2 regions of the Microbulbifer weihaiensis genome follow, and region 1 is predicted to be linked to the other one. Evidence: predicted binding sites of a transcription regulator. Region 1 holds the regulator's gene; the other holds the start of a gene.

Evidence for each region. The regulator FNR, encoded in region 1, switches genes on or off when oxygen is low (the NO sensors DNR and NnrR bind a similar motif). The targets are predictions, from matches to a motif close to TTGATNNNNATCAA.
Region 2: the regulator FNR is predicted to act here: its motif matches at 1,713-1,726, upstream of ACNKU7_RS09495 (4Fe-4S dicluster domain-containing protein).

The regions. Positions count from the first base shown of each region.
Region 1 covers NZ_JBLWFL010000001.1:646,519-657,318, reverse strand. The annotation lists gene glyA (serine hydroxymethyltransferase) at 221-1,486, opposite strand; gene ACNKU7_RS02780 (hypothetical protein) at 2,041-2,223, opposite strand; gene ACNKU7_RS02775 (hypothetical protein) at 2,222-2,611, shown strand; gene ACNKU7_RS02770 (hemerythrin domain-containing protein) at 2,773-3,351, shown strand; gene fnr (fumarate/nitrate reduction transcriptional regulator Fnr) at 3,383-4,108, opposite strand; gene hemN (oxygen-independent coproporphyrinogen III oxidase) at 4,236-5,618, opposite strand; gene ACNKU7_RS02755 (OmpW/AlkL family protein) at 5,793-6,482, opposite strand; gene mmsB (3-hydroxyisobutyrate dehydrogenase) at 6,782-7,693, opposite strand; gene ACNKU7_RS02745 (enoyl-CoA hydratase/isomerase family protein) at 7,826-8,935, opposite strand; gene ettA (energy-dependent translational throttle protein EttA) at 9,545-10,800, shown strand, end outside.
Region 2 covers NZ_JBLWFL010000006.1:316,011-326,810, forward strand. The annotation lists gene ACNKU7_RS09485 (1-phosphofructokinase family hexose kinase) at 1-510, opposite strand, end outside; gene gap (type I glyceraldehyde-3-phosphate dehydrogenase) at 534-1,532, opposite strand; gene ACNKU7_RS09495 (4Fe-4S dicluster domain-containing protein) at 1,776-2,897, shown strand; gene ACNKU7_RS09500 (cyclic nucleotide-binding domain-containing protein) at 2,894-3,376, shown strand; gene ACNKU7_RS09505 (FAD/NAD(P)-binding protein) at 3,373-4,182, shown strand; gene ACNKU7_RS09510 (NADH-quinone oxidoreductase subunit B family protein) at 4,158-4,979, shown strand; gene ACNKU7_RS09515 (Ni/Fe hydrogenase subunit alpha) at 4,966-6,285, shown strand; gene ACNKU7_RS09520 (hydrogenase maturation protease) at 6,282-6,767, shown strand; gene ACNKU7_RS09525 (hydrogenase/urease maturation nickel metallochaperone HypA) at 6,749-7,021, shown strand; gene hypF (carbamoyltransferase HypF) at 7,011-9,338, shown strand; gene ACNKU7_RS09535 (HypC/HybG/HupF family hydrogenase formation chaperone) at 9,365-9,571, shown strand; gene hypD (hydrogenase formation protein HypD) at 9,590-10,693, shown strand; gene hypE (hydrogenase expression/formation protein HypE) at 10,683-10,800, shown strand, end outside.

The sequences.
Region 1 (10,800 bases):
GATTAGCAGCACATCCTTGATGCTATTTATTCTCAGTGCAAAAAATGCACCGAACCCGCCGGCACAAAAGTTGAACTTCGCTCCGGCTTATAAGGGGGCGTATTAAACCAGAAACCACCGGTCATTTCTCAGGCTTGCAGACAATTTCCCAAGATTTGGAAGGGGAAAAGAAAAACGGCCCTGAAAAGGGCCGTTTTTTGGAGACTGGCAAACTTGGCAATCAGCCTTTGTATACCGGGAATTGCGCGCAGATTTCCAGTACCTTGGCTTTCACCTGGGCAATGGTTGCCTCGGCGTCACCCTTCTCCAGTGCATCCAGAATGTCGCAGATCCAGTGGGTCAGCTGCTTGGTCTCTTCCACACCAAAGCCGCGGGTGGTGATGGCGGGGGTGCCAACACGCAGGCCACTGGTGATGAACGGAGAGCGCGGGTCGTTCGGTACCGCATTCTTGTTCACGGTGATATTGGCATTGCCCAGCGCCTCATCCGCATCCTTACCGGTGTATTCCTTGCCGATCAGGTCAACCAGCATCAGGTGGTCATCGGTGCCGCCGGATACGATGTTGATACCGCGATCGAGGAAGGTCTCGGCCATGGCGCGGGCGTTCTCTACCACTTTCTTCTGGTAGGCCTTGTACTCAGGGGTCATGGCTTCCTTAAAGGAAACCGCCTTGGCCGCGATGACGTGCATCAGCGGGCCGCCCTGGCCACCCGGGAATACAGCGCTATTGAGCTTCTTCTCGATCTCTTCATTCGCCTTGGCAATGATGATGCCGCCGCGAGGACCGCGCAGGGTCTTGTGCGTGGTAGAGGTCACCACGTCCGCGTGGGGCACCGGTGACGGGTAAACGCCTGCGGCAACCAGACCGGCAACGTGCGCCATGTCCACCATCAGGTAAGCGCCAACTTTGTCGGCGATCTCGCGGAACTTGGCCCAGTCCATGATACGGCTGTAGGCGGAGAAGCCGGCCACGATCATCTTCGGCTTGTGCTCCAGCGCCAGGCGCTCGACTTCGTCGTAATCCACTTCGCCGGTTTCCGGGTTCAGGCCGTACTGTACCGCGTTGTACATCTTGCCGGAGAAGTTCACCTTGGCACCGTGGGTGAGGTGGCCACCGTGTGCCAGGCTCATGCCCAGTACGGTGTCGCCCGGGGCGCACAGCGCCTGGTAAACCGCGGCGTTGGCCTGGGAACCGGAGTGCGGCTGCACGTTGGCGTAATCGGCGCCGAACAGCGCTTTGGCACGCTCGATCGCGAGGGCTTCCACCTTGTCGACGTACTCACAACCGCCGTAGTAGCGCTTGCCCGGGTAGCCTTCCGCGTACTTGTTGGTCAGGCTGGTGCCCTGAGCTTCCATCACCATCGGGCTGGTGTAGTTCTCCGAGGCAATCAGCTCGATGTGTTCTTCCTGGCGACGGTCTTCGTCCTGAATTGCTTCCCACAGATCCGCATCGTAAGAGGCAAGAGTGACTGATTTATCAAACATGGTATTCCCTCGGAAATTGCGCTGGCAGTTGAACCGCTACCAGCTATAGCGACTAAGCATAATCTCGACAGAGGGGCTTACCTATTCATCCGGTCTATTGGTACACATCCAGTACACACCAGATGTCCGGCCGGTCCGCCCGCCCCAGAAAGCGGCGCATTGTACACCATGCGGGGGACTGGGGCGCAAAGCCCGGACATGAAAGAAATTCATTTCAGCGTCCAGCTCCGCTCATGTTGGGGGCATCCGCGGAATATATCTGCACGAAAGTACCAGTTGTCGCAAAAATCGACCAATCGAGCACAAATTAAAGCAAGGCGCGATAGCCCGCCATAGCCACGCGCTGGCCGCGATTTAGCCGCCGCCGGCAACTTGCAGCGGTTTATTTCCGGTCTTTCAGGGCGAGCAGCCAACCTGAAAGCGGGCTGTAAGGCTTCTGTGATATCTAATACAGCCCTGATCGGCACTGGAGCGCCACTGCTGCACCAGAAAGATGGTCACGGCGAAATGGGTTCGAATACCTGGCCGTAAAGCGCCAGTCGATTGAGTGGCAATCAGAGCTTTTCTCCCATCATGCTGTGGCGGGAGGTTCTCTCTGCAATATTTATGTCACCGGTCTTTAACCATTCCGTTGCTATGGTTGCCGCCATCGACCACCAGCGGGCGATGCCGATCAAAACAAAGAATCTGGGGGGCACAACAGTGCGAATCAAGTTAAAACCTGCGGTTGCCATCATGGCAACCGGCCTTAGCGCGCTGCTGCTCAGCGCGTGCGCAACCATTCAGCCAGAAAGGATCTCTGTGCGCGGCACCGTGCTGGAAGAGGATGGCAAGTACTACCTCAAGAGCGCAGACAACAAATACTTTCTGAATGCTATGCCGCAATTGCGCTACGGCCGCTATGTGGGCAAAACGCTGGCGATCGAGGGCGAGATTCCCAACCAGTGCACACAGGTCTGGGAGGATGCCATTATCCCCGTGGGCGATGACGCCGAACTGGTCGACATGAACCGGGTGGACTGGTCACAGTGTATTGCCGCTGCAAAAGTACACCTTGTCACCGCCCGGGGCGAACGCCAGATATACGACTGGGAAAAAATCGAACTGGAAGATTACTTCTTCTGATTCCGAGCGCCGCTCGCAAAAAACGCAGCTATCAACGCGTTATTCTCACCTGGCGCAAGCCGCAGCATGATCCAGCTGCGGCTTGATTCATATCAAGCCACTTCCCTGCCGGCACACCACAATGTAGATGCACATAATCATATTCAGTCAAGGAGCGCGATATGAATGGCATCTTCTGGCAGCTATGCGATGACCACAAACACATGCAGCAATTGCTCGACGTATTCGAAAAGCTGCTGCACCAGCTTGGCAAGCGAGAACGCGATCCGGCAACGTTAACCTTAATCCTTGACGCACTGGATTACTTTTCCGTCTACCCCGATCAGTGGCATCACCCGGTCGAGGATCTCGTCTTTGAACGCCTCCTGGGTAAGCCTGTCGACATACGTGATGTAGTCGAAGACGTTTTGCGGGAACACCAGGCAATTGCCGCAGCCACACGGCGGATGAACACCCTGTTTTATGCCGTTGCCAATGATGCGGCCGTGGAGCGCTCCCAGCTTTATGGCGCAGCGCAGGAATATATCGACCTGCAACGCCAACACCTGGAAAAAGAAAATGAGATTTTACTGCCGCTGGTGGCCCAGTACCTGACCGCGGCGGATTGGGAAGAAATTGAATTGCAGCTGGACGAAAAAGAAAGCGTGCACTTTCACCAGGGCGTAAAACGGCTTTATCAGGCCCTGCTGGAAAACCTCACCGACACCGAAAATGGCACAGTCACCGCCATGGCCAGCTGAATAGCTGGCCTTTTACCTGTGCTTTTGTAGATCAGTTTTCGTAGCTGCAGTGGGTGCCCGCCAGTTCACTGAGGGCAATCAGGTCGAGGATGGTGACCGCGCGCCCCTGAACCTTGATCAGCCCCTGTTTCTGGAACCGGGAGATCAGGCGGCTGACGGTTTCTGCGGTAAGGCCAAGGTAATTGGCAATATCGGTGCGCGGCATCGACAACACAAATTCGCTGGCAGAATAACCGCGGCGCGCATATCGGCTGGAAATATTCAGCAACAGCGCCGCCAGGCGCATGTCAGCAGATCGCTTGCCCAGTAACAGCAGCACATCATTTTCCTGTTTCAACTCTTCAGAAAAAATGGTGTAAATCTGCTTCTGCAGGGCAGGCACCTGCTGCGCAAGGCCCTCAAGCTGATTAAACGGCAACACGCACACGCTGCTGTCTTCCAGCGCCTCGGCGTAACTGGGGTGGGCACTGCCACTGTAACCGTCCAGTCCCAGCAACTCGCCCGGCAGGGCAAAGTGGGTCACCTGGGTATCGCCATCGGCACCGATCACCACGGATTTGAAACTGCCGGAGCGGATCGCATACAAATTGGAAAAGGAGTCGCCCGCGCGGAACAGCACATCCCCAGCCTTGAGGATCTTTTTCTTGCGCGTGACCTGCTCCAGGCGCTGGATATCTTCGTCCGCCAGCCCCACGGGCAGGCACAGTCTTCGGACTGAGCAATTGCCACAACTGACTGCAGAAGAAGTTTCTTTCATGTTCGGTTTACGCCGCGTTCTCGCCCTTGGAATTGCGGCCGATTGTATCCCCATCACCAATTTAAAGCACCCGCCCCGTTAAAAACCCTTGATAAGCCTGTGTATAAGTCTGCAATGTCCCGCTGACTCAAAGCACCCGGGAATAAGTCGCATTACTCGCTGCCCCGTGCAGATAGGCGTCGAATGCCGCGGCAGCGTTGCGCAGGAACCAGCGCCCGCGCTCGGTGACGTAGAGGTCAGTTGCGCTGTCACGCAGCAGGCCGTCATCGAACATTGGTCGCAGGCGTGCCACATCGTCGCGGAAATACTGCGCAAACGGCACACCGGTGCGCGCCTCCAGTGCCTGCTTGCTCACCTTCAGGTGACACATCAGTTCCATGATCAACCACTGGCGCACGCGGTCATCGTCGTTGAGTTGCCAGCCGCGGCAGATGGCCTCACCGCGCTCGGCGATGGCCGCGGCGTACTCTTTGAGACTGTGCTGGTTTTGCCAGTAACCGTCGCGGCTGTAGCTGATGGCGGACGCACCGAGCCCGACCAGAGCGTCAGCCGGCATCAACGTGTAACCCTGGAAGTTGCGCGCCAGACGCCCCTCCTGTGCCGCCAGCGCAAGGCTGTCGTCCGGGCGCGCGAAGTGATCCATCCCAAGGAACTGATACCCGGCGTCAGTCAGCCTCTCGGTCGCCGCCAGCTGCATGGCAATCTTGGCCGACGGCGACGGAATCAGGTCGGAATCGATCAGGCGCTGGGCTTTGAAGCGATGCGGCAAATGCGCGTAGTGGTAGAGGGCGATGCGATCCGGCGCCAGCTCCAGCACTTTATCCACGGTGTGTTCCAGACTCGCAACATCCTGCCCGGGCAGTCCGTAAATCAGATCATAGGAAATCGAGCCAAAGCCGCGCTCGCGCGCCCGCTCGGTCAGTTCCCGCACCTGTTCAGCGGTACACACACGGTTGACCGCCTGTTGCACCCCCGGGTTGAAATCCTGGATACCCAGGCTCAAGCGATTGAAGCCCAGCGCGCGCAGGGTATCGAGGGTTTCCGGCTCCAGCGTGCGGGGATCCGCCTCCACGCTGTACTCCACATCCTCGCCGGGGCGCAGGTCAAAGATCTCGCCGAGACCACTGACCAATCGCTGCAAGTCCGAATCACTCAGGAAAGTGGGCGTGCCGCCACCGAGATGCAACTGCACAACCGGCGCCCTGGCTACACGGTCGCGGTACCACTGGGCCTCGCGCAACACATTTTCCAGATAGCTGGAGGCCAGGCCGTACTGCTGGGTAATTACCTTGTTACAGGCGCAGAAATAGCAGAGCGAACGACAGAACGGGATATGCACATACAGCGACAGCGTTTTCACCTGCTGCAACGCGGCCCAGGGCTCGTCGCCTTCCAGCGGGCCAAAGCGGTCCGCCGTGGGATAGGAGGTATATCGCGGGCAGGGGCCGGCGTAGCGTGCCAGTAGCTCCGGAGAGAGCCCCGGCGCGTCGGGTTTGGTCGAAGCGGGCATTGCGCTATCGCAAGAATTGGCCATCTGCGGAGAACCTCGGGTTCTGAATTCTGGTCTGGGTAAGTGGATCGGGGGGAAATTACCTGCAGAAGCGCTGCCGGCGCTTGATCTCGATCAAACGCCGGCAGCTTTCAGTGACGACTTCCCGGGATCCGGGGGAATCTATGCTGTGCTTCAGAAGCGGTAGCCAAATCCGGCGGTATAGACCAGCGGGTCCAGTTCCACATTGGCAGTCACCTTGCCTACGCCAGGCACATCCACTCTGGCCCGGGTGTCGATATCCATCCACCACACGGCCAGGTTGAACAACCAGCGCTGATCCGCACCGAACGCGACATCCACGCCGGCTTCGGCGGCAACCCCGGAGGAATTTTTCAAGGAAAGTTTTGCGTCACCGGTAGCCCCAAGGGTCGCGAAAATATCATTCGCGGTACCACTGACCTTTTCATCGAAGAAGGCGGTGTAGTTAAGACCGAGGCCGAGATAGGGCTGCACGGCGGAAGCCGGTGCCAGCGGGTAGTACTGCAATAACACGGTAGGCGGCAGGTGTTTGGTTTCGCCCAGGTCGAATGTTTCCCCCAACCCCGACACTTGCAGGTCATGGCTGAAAGGTGTTGCCGCAACCACTTCAACCCCCCAGCGATCACTCAGCATGTAAGTGCCGATCAGGCTCAGCGCGGAGCCGTCTTCCACAGCGGCAGCCGTGCCATCCAACTGTGTCCCACCGAGTGCCAGTGCACTGGAGCTGACATCCGGGCTCACCGTGGCAACGCCACTGCGCAGAATAAAATCACCACCATCGTAAGCCACAGCGGAACCGGAAACCAATGTGGCCAGAGCGATACCAAACGCCATTCTCTTCATGTTTATCTCCAATGTTTGAATCCTTGCTATGCAGCTCGTGGACAGGCGATTTAGCGTTATAGGTATGGCGTTCCATCGAGGCAGGTGCAGATTAACCAGCGGGGGCCAGCGCGCTCTTGATTCAAATCAAACGATCACCACGTAAAAAACACGGTAGGTTTTGCGTGCAAAATCGGAAATAAAATATTGAGGCTTAAGCTTTATGGAGAAAGCAGCAGAAGTAAATCAGCGAAAAGTTTTCGGGGCGACACGCGCCCCGAAAAATTGATCTGGATGGGAAGTTTTTAAAAGCGAGCGATTCAGTTGCCGACCGGGCGGCGGAACAGGTTCTGGATACTGGAAAAATCCAACTGGCGATTCACCGGGTCACCACCGTGCAGCTGATACAGGTTTTTCGCCAGCGCACCCAGCGGCGTGGAGGACGCGCTGCCGGCCGCCGTATCCATGGCCAGCCCCAGGTCTTTCAGCATCAGTGCCACGGAAAATCCGCCTTCATAGTCGTGAGAAGCGGGCACGTTTTCCATTACCCCCGGATAGGGATTGTATTTTTCCAGCGACCAGTTGCCACCGGAACTGGCACACATGATCTCGGACAGCACTTTCGGATCCAGCCCGTTGTCCACCCCCATCTGCAGTGCCTCGGCGGTGCCAATCATGTGGATCGCGAGCAGCATGTTGTTGCAGATTTTGGCCACCTGCCCGCTACCCGCCGGGCCGGCGTGGAAGATATTGGCTCCCATCGCCGCCAGCACCGGCCGCGCTCGCTCCAGTGCTTGCGCGTCGCCGCCACACATAAAGGACAGTGTGCCGGCGGCTGCCGCGGCGGTTCCCCCGGAGACCGGCGCATCCAGCGCGGCGATATTGCGCTGCGATGCCGCGGCAATAATCTGGCGGGCATCGCTGGCAGCAATGGTGGAGCATTCAATCAGCAGCGTCTCTGGCCCCATGGTCTGCAGCAGTCCGCGCGCGCCCAGATAAAGTGTGCGCACGGCCTCGCCATTGGGCAGCATGGAGACCACAACATCCGCCCCCTCTACGGCTTCATGGGCCGAGGCCACCCGCCGGCAGCCGGCATCGGCCGCGCGCCGCAGCATTGCTTCCGACAGATCATATGCAACCACGGTAAATCCGGCCCGCACGAGGTTCGCGGCCATAGGACCGCCCATATTGCCAAGGCCGATAAAGGCTATGTTTTTATTATTCTCATTCATTGATCGCTTCCTTACGTGATCCGTACGTATCGATTATTTGTACCCGACTCAATCCGGGCCGTTTATTCTTTTGCGACAAGCCCTTTCTGGCTCTGGTGTTGTGGTTCTGGTGTTGACCTAATGCAGTCCAGGTCAGCGAAGGTCTGACAGTGGGCTTTGCCCTTCCCACGGTGATCCGAAGCAGGCTGCCACATGCGCTGAAGTCACGTCCTGCAAGGTGGCCGGCTGCCACTGTGGGTTGCGGTCTTTATCAATCAGCAGTGCACGCACACCTTCTTTAACCTGACCGTTACTGCACATGTTGACGGCCAGGGCCAGTTCCATACGCAATACCTCCGCCAGCGACATATGCCGCGCACGGCGCAACTGCTCCCACACCACCCAGGCGGTCAGCGGGCACCCGGCAGACAGGGTCTTGGCGGCGCGCTGCAGCCACGGATCATCGCCACTGTAGCTGACAATGGCCTGATAGACCTCAGGCAGGGTCGCGCCATCGGTGAGCTCCTGGATGACGTCGTAGTGGGTGCGCAGGTTGGGGGCAGGCTGCTCGCTGGCGGCCATTTCAAGGGATTGGACGACCTTGCTGACGAGGACATGGTTGTGCCCTGAGTCGGTTGTGAAATCGAGGCCGGCCAGCCCCGCCAGCAGGTCGTCTTTACCGGCGGCGGGCAGCAGGCGATCGGCCATACCGCAGTAGAGGGCGTCGGTACCGTTGAACTGAGCGCCGGTCAGGCCGAGGAACAGCCCGGTGCGGCCAGGCATGCGGTTCAGGAACCAGCTGCCGCCCACATCCGGGAACAGGCCGATGGTGATTTCCGGCATGGCCAAGCGGGTGGTTTCGGTGACGATGCGGTGGCTGGCGCCACTCATGATGCCGATGCCGCCGCCCATGACAATGCCACTGCCCCAGACGATGATCGGCTTGGGGTAAGTGTGGATACGGTAGTCGAGGCGGTATTCGCGGGTGAAGAAGTCCTGCACGAACTGACTGGCCCCCTGCTCGCCATAGCTGCCAGATGTACGGTGCAGCGCGACCACATCGCCGCCGGCACACAGGGCCTTGTCTCCGGCACCTTCAATCCAGATACAGGCGACGCTGTCGTCCTGTTCCCATTCGCTGAGCTGTGCGGCCATGATGTCGATCATGTCCAGGTTGAGGGCATTGAGGGCTTTGGGCAGATTCAGCGTCAATTTACCGATCGGGCCTTGGCGCTCAACGATGATTGGAGAGTCCTGGGTCATACTGGGTCCCGGCTGTTTACTTATTTGGGACAAAGTTAAACATAGATGAGAGCGAGTGGCACCAACTCCCTCATATGGTTTAGGACGAGTGTTGAGCACTTCTGGCCCGGTGGTTCCCGCTAGCGCGAGCCCTGTGGCGGTAAAGCATCGGGTGAAAGGTTTCAAAACCGGGCTAGGCGCCCCCCTGTAAATACATCCCTGTAAGCTGCGTCGGCGCCGTGGCCCGGCCGCTCCATGTATTCACGGCGCCTTCGGCCCATGGCGCCGACGCTTTTGAAACCTTTCACCCGCCACTCCACCTTCATTTCAGAGCCTCGCTCTTCGTAGCCTGACAGCATGAAGCTAATCGAAAGCAATGCGCGTGATGCGAAGGTGCTGATACCGGCAAAACCTATGCGAGACCTTCTAAAACAGGGATGTTTTAGAAGAGCCCCCATGGATGGGTTCACGGTGTGTCTCGCATAGGTTTTGCCGGTAGCAGCGCCGCCTCTGAGGTACCCGAATATCATCGTGGGACATCCCCTTTGAACTCTGCCAAACAGCGGGTTGAAGTTTTCCAACAAACTGATAACTTGCGCGCAAATTCTGACCGACTGGAATCGAGCTCTAATGGCTGAATACGTATACACAATGAACCGCGTGGGCAAAGTTGTTCCGCCCAAGCGTGAAATTCTGAAAGATATTTCCCTGTCCTTCTTCCCCGGCGCCAAAATCGGCGTACTGGGTCTGAACGGCGCCGGTAAGTCCACCCTGCTGCGCATCATGGCCGGCGTCGATCAGGACTATAACGGTGAAGCTCGTGCCATGCCCGGCATCAAGGTCGGCTACCTGCCCCAGGAGCCACAGCTGGATCCCGCCAAGAATGTACGCGGCAACGTGGAAGACGGCGTGCGTGAAGCCATCGACGCCCTCGCCGGTCTGGAACAGGTCTACGCCGACTACGCCGAGCCTGACGCAGATTTCGACGCCCTGGCCAAGAAACAGCAAAAGTTCGAAGACATTATCCAGGCCTGGGACGCCCACAACCTGGAGCACCGTCTCGAAGTGGCCGCCGACGCCCTGCGCCTGCCGCCGTGGGATGCGGACGTAAACAACCTGTCCGGTGGTGAAAAGCGCCGTGTGGCCCTGTGCCGCCTGCTGCTGTCCCGCCCCGACATGCTGCTGCTCGACGAACCGACCAACCACCTGGACGCCGAATCCGTATTCTGGCTCGAGCGCTTCCTGCACGACTTCGACGGCACCGTGGTCGCCATTACCCACGACCGCTACTTCCTCGACAACGTCGCCGGCTGGATTCTGGAACTCGACCGCGGCCACGGTATTCCCTGGGAAGGTAACTACACCACCTGGCTGGAACAGAAAGAGAAGCGCCTGGAGCAGGAACAGAAAGGTGAGCAGGCCCGCGCCAAGGCCATGCAGAAAGAACTGGAGTGGGCCCGCCAGAACCCGAAAGGCCGCCAGTCCAAGAACAAGGCCCGTCTGTCCCGCCTGGAAGAAATGCAGTCGCAGGAGTTCCAGGCCCGTAACGAGACCAACGAGATCTACATTCCACCGGGCGAGCGCCTGGGTGACAACGTGATCGAGCTGGTGAATGTGAGCAAGTCGTTCGGCGACCGCGTGCTGATCGACAACCTGTCGTTCCGCGTACCCAAGGGTGCCATCGTCGGTATCGTCGGCGGTAACGGCGCTGGTAAGTCCACCCTGTTCCGCATGATCAACGGCACCGAGAAGCCGGATTCCGGCGAGATCAAGATCGGTGAAACCGTGAAGATCGCCAGCGTCGACCAGAGCCGCGAAAACCTCGACGACAGCAAGACCGTATGGGAAGCCGTTTCCGATGGTCAGGACATTCTGAAGATCAACAA
Region 2 (10,800 bases), on a different contig from region 1:
CGCTTCCCTTTTTGTGTCCACCACGATACGGATCCCGGCAGGCACGGCCCGCAGCAGTTCTTCGTACCACGCTGGCGGTACGCCTTCCGGCAGGCTGCCGCTGAAGACCACATACTCCGTCGAAGGCGGGATCTGGCCTACCTGTGCGATCCAGCGTGCGCGTTCTTCACTGGAGAGCAGGGGGCCCGGCATCCCGAACCGGTAGAGGCTGCCGCTGCACTCCTCGCGCACAATCAGGTTCTCCCGCACAGGTTCACTGATCGGAACAGGGCAGTGGTGGACCTTTTCCTCATCCAGAAATTGCCCCAGCCGGTGACCATTTTCACCCCCGCAGGTCCAGTAGGCACATACCGGCGTTTCCAGCCGGCTGATGACCCGGGCGACATTGAGTCCACCACCACCGGGATATGCACGAACCTGGTGGCATGCGAGCTTGCAGTCGGGAAGAACGCGATCGACGGCGACGGTTTTGTCGATACAGGGGTTGAGGGTAATGGTGACGATGCTCATGAGTGCAGTGCACCGGCAGTTGGCTAGAGCATTCTCGTGATCATATCGACACAGCGTTGCGAGAATGCCCACTCATTGTCATACCAGGCAAACACCTTGAGGAATTTGTCGCCCACCATCAGGGTATCCTTGGTGGTGACGATGGCGCTGTAGGGTTTGCCGACAATGTCACTGGACACCAGCTCGCGGTCGTCGACGGCAAGGATATCTTTCAGTGGGCCCTCGGCCCAATGGCGAAAGGCATTATTGACTTCGTCAACGTTGGTGCCCTTTTGCAGCAGGCAGGTAAGATCCAGCAGTGAACCGCATTTCAACGGCGCACGTACCGCGCAGCCGTGGAGTTTGCCCGCCAACCCGGGAAGGATAAGGCCGATGGTGGTTGCCGCCCCGGTGGTGGTGGGTACAAGGTTCGCTGCGGCGGCACGGCCGCGGCGGTGTTTGCTGTTGTGGCCATCAACCAGGTTTTGCGAAGCGGTGTAGGCATGGATTGTATTGATCATGCCATGCTCGATACCAAACTCCTCGTTGAGTACTTTCGCGACGGGAGCCAGGCAGTTTGTGGTGCAGCTGGCGGTGGAAATGATGTTGTGGCGATGGCGGTCATAGCGGTGATCATTGACGCCCACGACGAAATGACCGTCCAGCATGCTTTTGCCCGGTGCCGAAATCAGCACTTTCCTGGCACCGGCCGCGAGATGTTTTGAGGCGCCGGCCCTGGTTCGAAACATCCCGGTGGACTCAAACACGACATCCACACCTTTTTCCCCCCAGGGCAGCTTGGACGGGTCGCTCTCCGCGCTGACGGAAATCGACAAACCGTCAATCAGCAGGGTGTCGCCCTCGCCGTGCACTTTAAGATCCCGGGTGTGGTAGGTCGTATCCAGCTCCAGCAGATAGGCCAGGTCCTCTACACTGGCGAGGTCATTCACGTGCACCACTTCCACGCCGCCGCGATGGGATTCGAGCGCGATACGCAGTACCTGCCGGCCAATTCGACCCAATCCATTTATGCCGATTCTCATCGCGTTTCCTGATTTCTGTTTCGCGGCCGGTCGCTATTCGCGCTGCCCAATGACTGGATGGAGCTGGATGACGCTATCCGGCGCTGTTTGTCCGACATTGTCATCTTTGTCCTCTCAAGTGTGGCCGTCCGTTTCTACACTCTGGCTAATTAAATCAATCTAAAGAATAGATGCGGGTGGTTGATGCGGGCCAATCGCATAAAGGCATTTAGGTGCAGGATTTACCCCGGGGGGTAATCGAGCATGCAAAATTTCCTGCTGGACGCTGAGGATCTGGATGCATTGATCCAGGCCATACGCGCGCCAGGACGCCAGCTGAAAGGCCCGATACTGCGTGATGGCGCCATTGTGTATGACGATGTGCACTCCGCAAATGACCTGCCGCGGGGGTGGACCGACGTACAGGAAAAGGGCACCTATCGCGTGGTGAAGCGCGATGATGACGCCTTCTTCGGCTATGCAGTCGGGCCGCATTCCTGGAAAAAATTCCTGCAGCTACCGCGCCGGCTGGTGTGGAAAGGACAAAAAAACACGAATGGCGTCCAGATCTGTGAGGTGCAGGAGCCGGTGCCCGATCTCGCATTTATCGGCGTACGCAGCTGTGAACTGCACGCGATTGCCGTTCAGGATCGGGTGTTTATTGACGACAGGTATCGCAATGACAGCTACGCCAGCCGGCGCGCGAACCTGTTGATCGTAGCAGTGAACTGCACGACAGCTGCGCCAACCTGTTTCTGTGTGTCCATGCACACCGGGCCACAGGTGACCTTGCCCTGCGATCTGGCATTGACCGAAGTCATCGAAGGTACCCAACACTATTTCCTGATCCGAAGCGGCAGCGAACAGGGTGCGCGGATTTTGCAGCAGTTGCCGGTAAAGCCGGCAACCGATCGGCATATGGAGCAGGGCGAGAACGCGATTTTTCAAGCACAAGAGCAGATGGCCCGGGGCGTGCGCCATTTCCAAAGTGAGGATCTGAAGGAGCTGCTCTACAGGAATTACGACAGCCCGTTATGGGAATCTGTGGCGGATCGCTGCCTTTCCTGTGCCAACTGCACCATGGCGTGTCCAACCTGTTTCTGCTCCACGGTTGAAGATACGACAGACCTTACCGGTGAACACGCTGAGCGCTGGGAGCGCTGGGATTCGTGCTTCACCGGGGATTTCAGTTATATCACCGGCGGTTCAGTGCGGGCCGACACCCGATCCCGCTATCGTCAGTGGATGACCCACAAGCTTGCTACCTGGCAGGATCAGTTTGGTTCCTCCGGCTGCGTCGGTTGTGGTCGCTGTATTGCCTGGTGCCCGGTGGGCATTGACATCACCGAGGAAGTGACTCGGTTCAGAGAGATGGAAAAACAATGAAGAGCATGGCGCAACTGTTACATGAACACCCGTTCTTTACCGGGATGGACGCTGAGTATCTCGACTTTATCGCCGGTTGTGGCGAGAACCACATCTACAACGCCGGCGACTATATCGCGCGGGAAAACGCCCCGGCGGATCACTTTTTCCTGATTCGTGACGGTAAAGTGGCGGTGGAATGCTATGTGCCGAATTACGGTTCGCTCTGCGTGCAGACCTTGCACAGCGGCGATATTTTCGGCTGGTCGTGGCTGTTCCCTCCGCATCTATGGACATTTGACGCGCACGCGCTGGATGAAGTCCACGCGATCCGCCTGGATGGCAAGTGCCTGCGGGAAAAATGCGAGACAGATCCCAAGTTCGGCTTCGAACTTATGAAGCGCTTCGCGCAGATCGTAACAGAGCGGCTGCGGGCAACCCGGATACAGTTGATGGATGTGTACAGCCACCGCCGGCCACCACTGGAAGGCGGGCAATGATACCGGCGCTGTTCCGGGTCGATCGTCGCATTGATGAATTTGCAGGAACATTCACCCTGTACCTTTCCAGTGAACAGTCCCGCGAACCCCCGCTGTTCCGGCCGGGGCAATTCAACATGCTCTATGCGTTTGGCGCCGGGGAGGTACCAATTTCGATGAGCGGATCGCCTGCGGAGCACAATGGTTATGTGCATACGATCCGAGCGCACGGCCTGGTGACTCAAGCGCTGGCGCGACTGCGTGATGGCGATACCATCGGCGTGCGCGGCCCATTCGGTCATGGCTGGCCACTGGAAAAGGCGGAAGGCAAAAACCTGTTGATCATCGCTGGCGGCCTGGGTCTGGCGCCATTGCGACCGGTACTGTGCAGCCTTTTGCAGGGGCAGCCGGCTGTAAAGCAAGCGACACTTTTTTACGGTGCCCGGCGACCGCAGGAGGTACTGTTTCGGGATTCCATGCGCGATTGGCGTGAACGGATTGCGCTGGTGCTGTCGGTCGACGATGCGGACACCCAGTGGGACGGGCGCGTCGGGGTCATTACCGAACCATTGCGCAGCGCGGAAATCGATGGTGAAAACTCCATCGTGTTCCTGTGCGGGCCAGAGGTCATGATGCGCTTCTGTGTCCGTTTGCTGCTGGACAAGGGAGTGCCGGAATCATCCATCTATCTGTCAATGGAGCGCAATATGAAGTGCGCCACTGGCCATTGCGGACACTGTCAGTGGGGCCCCAGTTTCATCTGTAAGGATGGGCCGGTGTTCAATTATGGGAGCGTGAGCCGGTGGATGAACATACGCGCGCTCTAGAAGCCCGGGAAGTGAAGCCCAAGCTGGCGGTTTGGAAGTTCACTTCCTGTGACGGCTGCCAGCTGAGCCTGCTGGACTGCGAAGACGAGCTGTTGGCGCTGGCGGATCGCGTGGAAATCGCAAATTTCATGGAAGTCTCTAGCACACAGCTACCCGGCCCTTACGACCTATCGCTGGTGGAGGGATCCATCACCACGGCCGAGGAAGAGCGGCATATTCGGGCGATACGCGCACAGTCCCGCGCACTGGTAACCATCGGTGCCTGCGCCACCGCAGGCGGGATACAGGCGCTGCGGAATTTCGCCGATGTCGAGGAGTTTACCGCTGCGGTGTACGCGCATCCGGAGTACATCGCCACGCTGAAAACCTCAACTGCGATCAGTGCCCATGTAGCGGTGGACTTCGAACTGCAGGGCTGCCCAATCAACAAGCGCCAGTTGCTCGAGGTCATCAGCGCGTTTCTCCATCGCAGGCCGCCACAGGTGCCAGCGCATTCAGTGTGCGTGGAGTGCAAGTTGCGCGGCAATGTCTGTGTCTGGATTGCCCATGGGACGCCCTGTATGGGGCCGGTGACGCATGCTGGTTGTGGCGCACTCTGCCCGGCCTACAACCGGGGCTGCTATGCCTGTTTCGGGCCCAAGGAAAATCCCAATACCGGTTCTCTCTGCCACTGGTGGCAGCAGGAGTTGGGCGCGGATAAGGCGCGTGTGATCGAGAACCTGCGCAACTTCAACGCCGCCGCGCCCATATTTGAGGCGGCCAGCCGGCAGCAGGAAGGTGGTGATGAGCAAGCGTAAAACCATCAAGGTTGATTACCTGGCTCGGGTCGAGGGCGAGGGGGCCCTGTATATCCGCTACGACGACCAGGGTGTACACGATGTAAAACTCAAAATCTTCGAGCCACCACGCTTCTTCGAGGGATTCCTGCGCGGGCGTGACTATCTGGAGGCTCCGGATATCACGGCGCGCATCTGCGGTATCTGCCCGGTTGCCTACCAGATGAGTGCGGTTCACGCGATGGAGCACGCACTGGGTATTGTGCCGTCCGCGGAAGTCAGGGCCTTGCGCCGCCTGCTTTACTGCGGCGAATGGATTGAGAGCCACACGCTGCATATCTGCATGCTGCACGCGCCGGACTTCCTCGGCTATCCAAGCGCAGTCGCCATGGCAAAGGACCACGGTAAAATCGTGCAGGAAGGGCTGCAGATCAAAAAGGCGGGCAATGCCATCGTGAGCTTGCTTGGGGGCAGGGAAGTACACCCGATCAATGTTCGGGTAGGTGGTTTTTATCGTGTACCGAGTGTGTCTGAGTTGCAGCCACTCAGGGAGCAGTTGCTACACGGGCGCGATATGGCATTGGATCAGGTGCGCTGGTCCGCTGCTCTGGCTTTTCCAGCATTCGAACGAGAAGAGCCGCGGCAATATGAATTTGTGGCCCTGCGGCACCCCGGTGAATACCCGATGAACGAGGGGCGCATTGTTTCCTCGCGTGGGCTGGATATTCCGGTGGACGACTACGATGCGCATTTTCAGGAAGAGCACATCGCGTACAGTCATGCCCTGCACAGCAAGCTCATCGCGCGTGGGGCGTATTTTGTAGGGCCAATGGCCCGCTACAACCTGAACTATGCGCAGCTTTCGCCCCTGGTCCGGGAAACCGCAGAGGCGATCGGTTTCCCCCGGGTTTGCAGGAATCCATTCCAGAGCATCGTTGTCCGCAGCCTCGAAGTGCTTTACGCCTTCGACGAGGCGCTGCGAATCATTGAAAACTATCGTCCCCCTGATACGCCATATATCGAAGCCGCGCCGTTTGCGGCAACGGGCTATGCGGCGACTGAAGCCCCTCGGGGCCTGCTCTTTCACCGCTACACCGTGGATCAAGCCGGAAAAATTACCGAGGCCAAGATCGTGGCACCGACCTCGCAAAACCAGAAGACTATTGAAGATGACCTGCAGCTGATGCTGCCCGGATTTTTCCACCTGCCTGAGGATCAGCTGCAGGCACAGTGCGAGCAGGCCATCCGCAATTACGACCCGTGCATTTCCTGCTCAACGCACTTTCTGCGTTTGCACATGGATCACAGCGCAAGGAACCTGCGATGACGGACTGGATGGTGATCAGTTTGGGTAACCGCTTTCGCGGGGATGACAGTGTCGGCCCTTATGTGCTCAGTCGGCTGCGCGAGCAGGTCGGCGAATTTGTTGAGTGCGTTGAAAACGGCGGTGACATCGGTCAATTGCTGAAGGAGTGGAAGCAGCGTCCGGTGTGTCTGGTGGATGCGGTGATGGATGAACGCGGGCGGGTTGGCGACATCGTCCGTATCGACGGCCTGGCCGAGACACTGCCGCCAAGTCTCAGCACTACCTCCAGCCACGGTTTGAGCCTGGCCGAGGCGATCGAACTTGGAAAGTCCCTCGATGCATTGCCGCGGCAATTGGCGATTTACGCCATCTGTGGTGAAAACTTCGCCATCAGTGCGGGGTTAACCCCGGCGGTCAAGGCCGCTGCGGCAATCGTCGAAAAGGAAATCCTTGAGTTGTTAAACATGCAGGCAGGAGGCCCGCAATGCATGAGCAATCCCTGATAAAGAATCTTGTCGAAAAAATCCAACGGCTGGCAGCACAGGAACGCGGCAAGCTGGTCTCGGCCAAACTGCGCCTGGGTGCCCTCGCGCACATTTCGGCAGAACATCTCCGCGAACATTTTGAGCACGAGACGAGCGGCACGGCCCTCGAAGGAATAAAGCTCAAGATTGAGGAGTTACCGGATATCAACCATGCACAAGCGCAGGATATTGTGCTGGATAGCCTGGAATTCGAGGGTGACGATGGCTGCTGAGTTGACCGAACGGCACCGCTTGAATATTACCGGTGTGGTGCAGGGTGTGGGCTTCCGGCCTTTTGTCTATCGCCTGGCTCAAGCCTGCGAACTCGATGGCTGGGTCGCCAATGACGCCAGTGGTGTCTGCGTGGAGGTTCAGGGCAATGCCCGGCTGTTGCAGGCATTTATCCACCAGTTGCCGCTGGATATGCCCGAACACGCGAACATTCAAAGCCTGACCAGCGCGCGGATCCCGCTGCAGCCCGAATCGGGCTTCCACATCCGCGACAGCACGCAGGGGCATTCTCCATCGGCGATTGTGTTGCCGGATCTGGCACCTTGTGCGGCCTGCGTGGGGGAAATGTGCGATCCTGCCGATCGCCGCTACGGCTATCCGTTTACCAATTGCACCCAGTGCGGTCCCCGATTCAGTATCGTGGAGCAGCTGCCGTATGACCGCGCGCGCACGGCGATGAAACACTTCCAGTTGTGCGGGCAATGCCTGCGCGAATACTCCGATCCCGATGATCGCCGCTTTCATGCGGAACCCAATGCCTGCCCGGAATGTGGCCCGCAGCTCACCCTGTGTGACCCGTATGGCACCGTGGTTGCGAGTGCGGCTGCTGCACTGCAGGCGGCATTGGGCGCGCTTCGTCAGGGGCGGATTCTGGCGTTGAAGGGTGTGGGTGGGTTTCAACTGCTGGCTGATGCCTCCTGCGCGGAAACGGTCGCGCTGTTGAGGAGTCGCAAATACCGCCCGCACAAGCCATTTGCGCTGATGTATCCGGACATGGCCGGCGTGCACGCTGACTGCTTTGTTTCAGAAGCGGAAGAGAAACTGCTGAACGCCCCGGAGCGGCCTATCGCGATATTGAAGGCCAGGCCACAGGCCAGTGCCCGTATCGTCCGGGAAGTGGCCCCGGGGAACCCCAATCTCGGCGTGATGCTGCCCTGTTCACCACTGCATTTTCTCATTGCGCAGGGGGTACAGCGGCCACTGATTGCCACCAGTGGCAACCGGGGCGGAGAACCAATCTGTACCGAAAATGATGAAGCGCTGAAGCGTCTTGGTGAAATCGCGGATCTGTTTCTGCTACACGATCGCCAGATCCTGCGGCCGCTGGAGGATTCCGTCGTGCGGGTAATGGATGGCGAATCCGTATTGCTGCGCCGGGCGCGAGGTTACGCGCCGTTACCACTTCCTTTGCCGGATTGCACAACCGCAAGTGACGATGTACTGGCCGTGGGTGCGGATCTGAAAGGTTGTGTTGGCGTCACCCACGGCCATACCGTACACCTCAGCCATTATCTGGGGGACCTGGAAAGTCCGCTGGCATTGGCGAACTTCCAGCGCGCAATTGACGACCTTACCAACTTTTATCAGCTGAAGCCGTCTGCGGTCATATGCGACCCGCATCCGGGCTACGTTTCCCGGCGCAAGGCCGAGGAAAGTGGCCACGGGTTGCTGACGGTTCAGCACCACGTTGCGCACTTTTTTTCCTGCATGGCTGAGCACGGGCACCGTGCACCGGCCCTTGGCGTGTGTTGGGATGGTAGCGGTTTTGGCGAGGACGGAACCCTGCGAGGCAGTGAATTCCTGCGCTGGGATGGCGGCGATATCGTAAACCGGATCGCAAGCCTGCGAAGCTTTCCCTTGCCCGGCGGTGACCAGGCCATTCGTGAGCCGCGGCGCGCGCTCGCCGGACTGCTCTACGAAATGCTGGGTGACGAGGCTTTTACAAAGGCACCGCTGTTGCAGCTATTCAGCCGCAGTGAAGTCGGCAATCTCAAGAAAATGCTGGAGCGTGGAATCAACACTCCCCGTTGCTCCAGTATTGGCCGTTTATTCGACGGCATTGCTGCGTTATGTGGGCTGGCGGGAGCGATCAGCTTTGAGGGGCAGGCGGCCATGGCTGTCGAGTTTGCCGCGGAGAAAGCATCCACCGATCACTGCTACCCCTTTGAACTGGATTTTCCAGATGGTCACGGCACCCTCGACTGGGCGCCGATGCTCAGCGCAGTACTGGATGATTTACGGCGCGGGGTGAAGGTCGAAGTCAGAGCGGCCGTTTTCCACAATACCCTCGCCAAAATGCTGCTTTCGGTGGCTGAATCCGTTGGTGAGCCTGATATTTTTTTGTCGGGCGGTGTGTTTCAAAACAAAGCCCTGCTGGAAAAAACCAAGGGACTGTTGCGGGCTCACGGGTATCGCCCGCACAGCCACAGCAAAGTACCGCCCAATGATGGAGGTATCGCGCTCGGGCAGATCTATTTTGCTCGCACCATGGCGGCCAGTGGGGTGAAAAACGGGGAGGGCGGAGCCCTGTGTGTTTAGCAATCCCCGGACGAGTTGAGGAAATTTTGGGTGAGGAGCCCCTTGAGCGCAGCGCCCGGGTCAACTTTGGCGGTATCAGCAAGGAAATCAATATTGCCTTCGTACCCGAAGCCGGTGTTGGGGATTACGTAATCGTGCATGTGGGCTTTGCGATCAGCCGGGTGTGTGAGCGCGAAGCACAGCGGATATTCCAGTACCTGGCCGAAATCGATCGGCATGCAGATTCAAAATAAGTAGGGAAGAAATCGCCGATGAAGTATCTGGACGAATATCGCCAGCGCAAGGAGATTGAACTCCTGGCGGCGGAAATAGCGCGGATCACAACACGCCCCTGGACCATTATGGAAGTGTGTGGAGGCCAGACCCACGCCATCGTGAAGTATGGACTGCAGGCCTTTTTACCCGATCACGTTGAACTGGTGCATGGTCCCGGCTGCCCGGTGTGCGTCACCCCGCTGGTAATACTCGATCAGGCCATGGCCCTCGCGGCCCATGACAAGGTCATTTTCTGCACGTTTGGCGATATGCTCCGGGTTCCCGGTAGCCAGCAGAACCTGCTGGCGGTTAAGGCGGCGGGCGGCAATGTGCGCACGGTCTACTCCCCGCTTCAGGCGGTCGCTATTGCACAAGAAAACCCGGATAAGGAAGTGGTGTTTTTCGCCATCGGGTTTGAGACAACGGCGCCCGCCAACGCCATGGCCGCTTTCCTCGCCCGGCAAAAAGGGCTGTGCAACTTTTCACTGCTGGTATCCCAGTTTCTGGTGCCGCCCGCCATTGTTTCGATCAGCTCTTCGCCAGACGCCCGTGTACAGGCTTATCTCGCTGCTGGGCACGTGTGTGCGATCACCGGGTATGAACAGTACGAGCCATTGGCCGCGCGGTATCGGGTTCCAATTGTCGTTACCGGCTTCGAGCCACTGGATATCCTGGAGGGTGTACTGACGTGCGTGAAGCAGCTGGAGCAGGGACAGCATAGAGTGCAAAACCAATATGCCCGGGTAGTGGCACCAGCGGGCAACCAGGAGGCACGGAGCATTCTGCAGCAGGTATTCGAAGTCGCCCCGCAATCCTGGCGTGGTGTTGGCGAGATCCCGGACAGCGGCATGCGTTTGCGCAAGGAGTACGCGGAGCTGGATGCAGCGCAAAAATTCGGACTTGAAGTCCCTGCTCTCTGTGATAACAGTGGCTGTATCGCCGGCGAAATCATGCGCGGACAGAAAAAGCCGGCGCAATGTCCGCACTTCGGCAACCGCTGTAGCCCCCAGCACCCACTGGGCGCACCCATGGTTTCCACGGAAGGCCCCTGTGCGGCCTACTACCGTTACAGCACACCGGTAACGAGCAATGAATATTGATTGCCCGCTGCCCAGTGAAGTCGAGGAGACCATTCATCTCGGACATGGCGGTGGTGGCGAGCCCAGCCAGCGGCTGTTGCACGAGCATATTTACCCGCATTTCAACA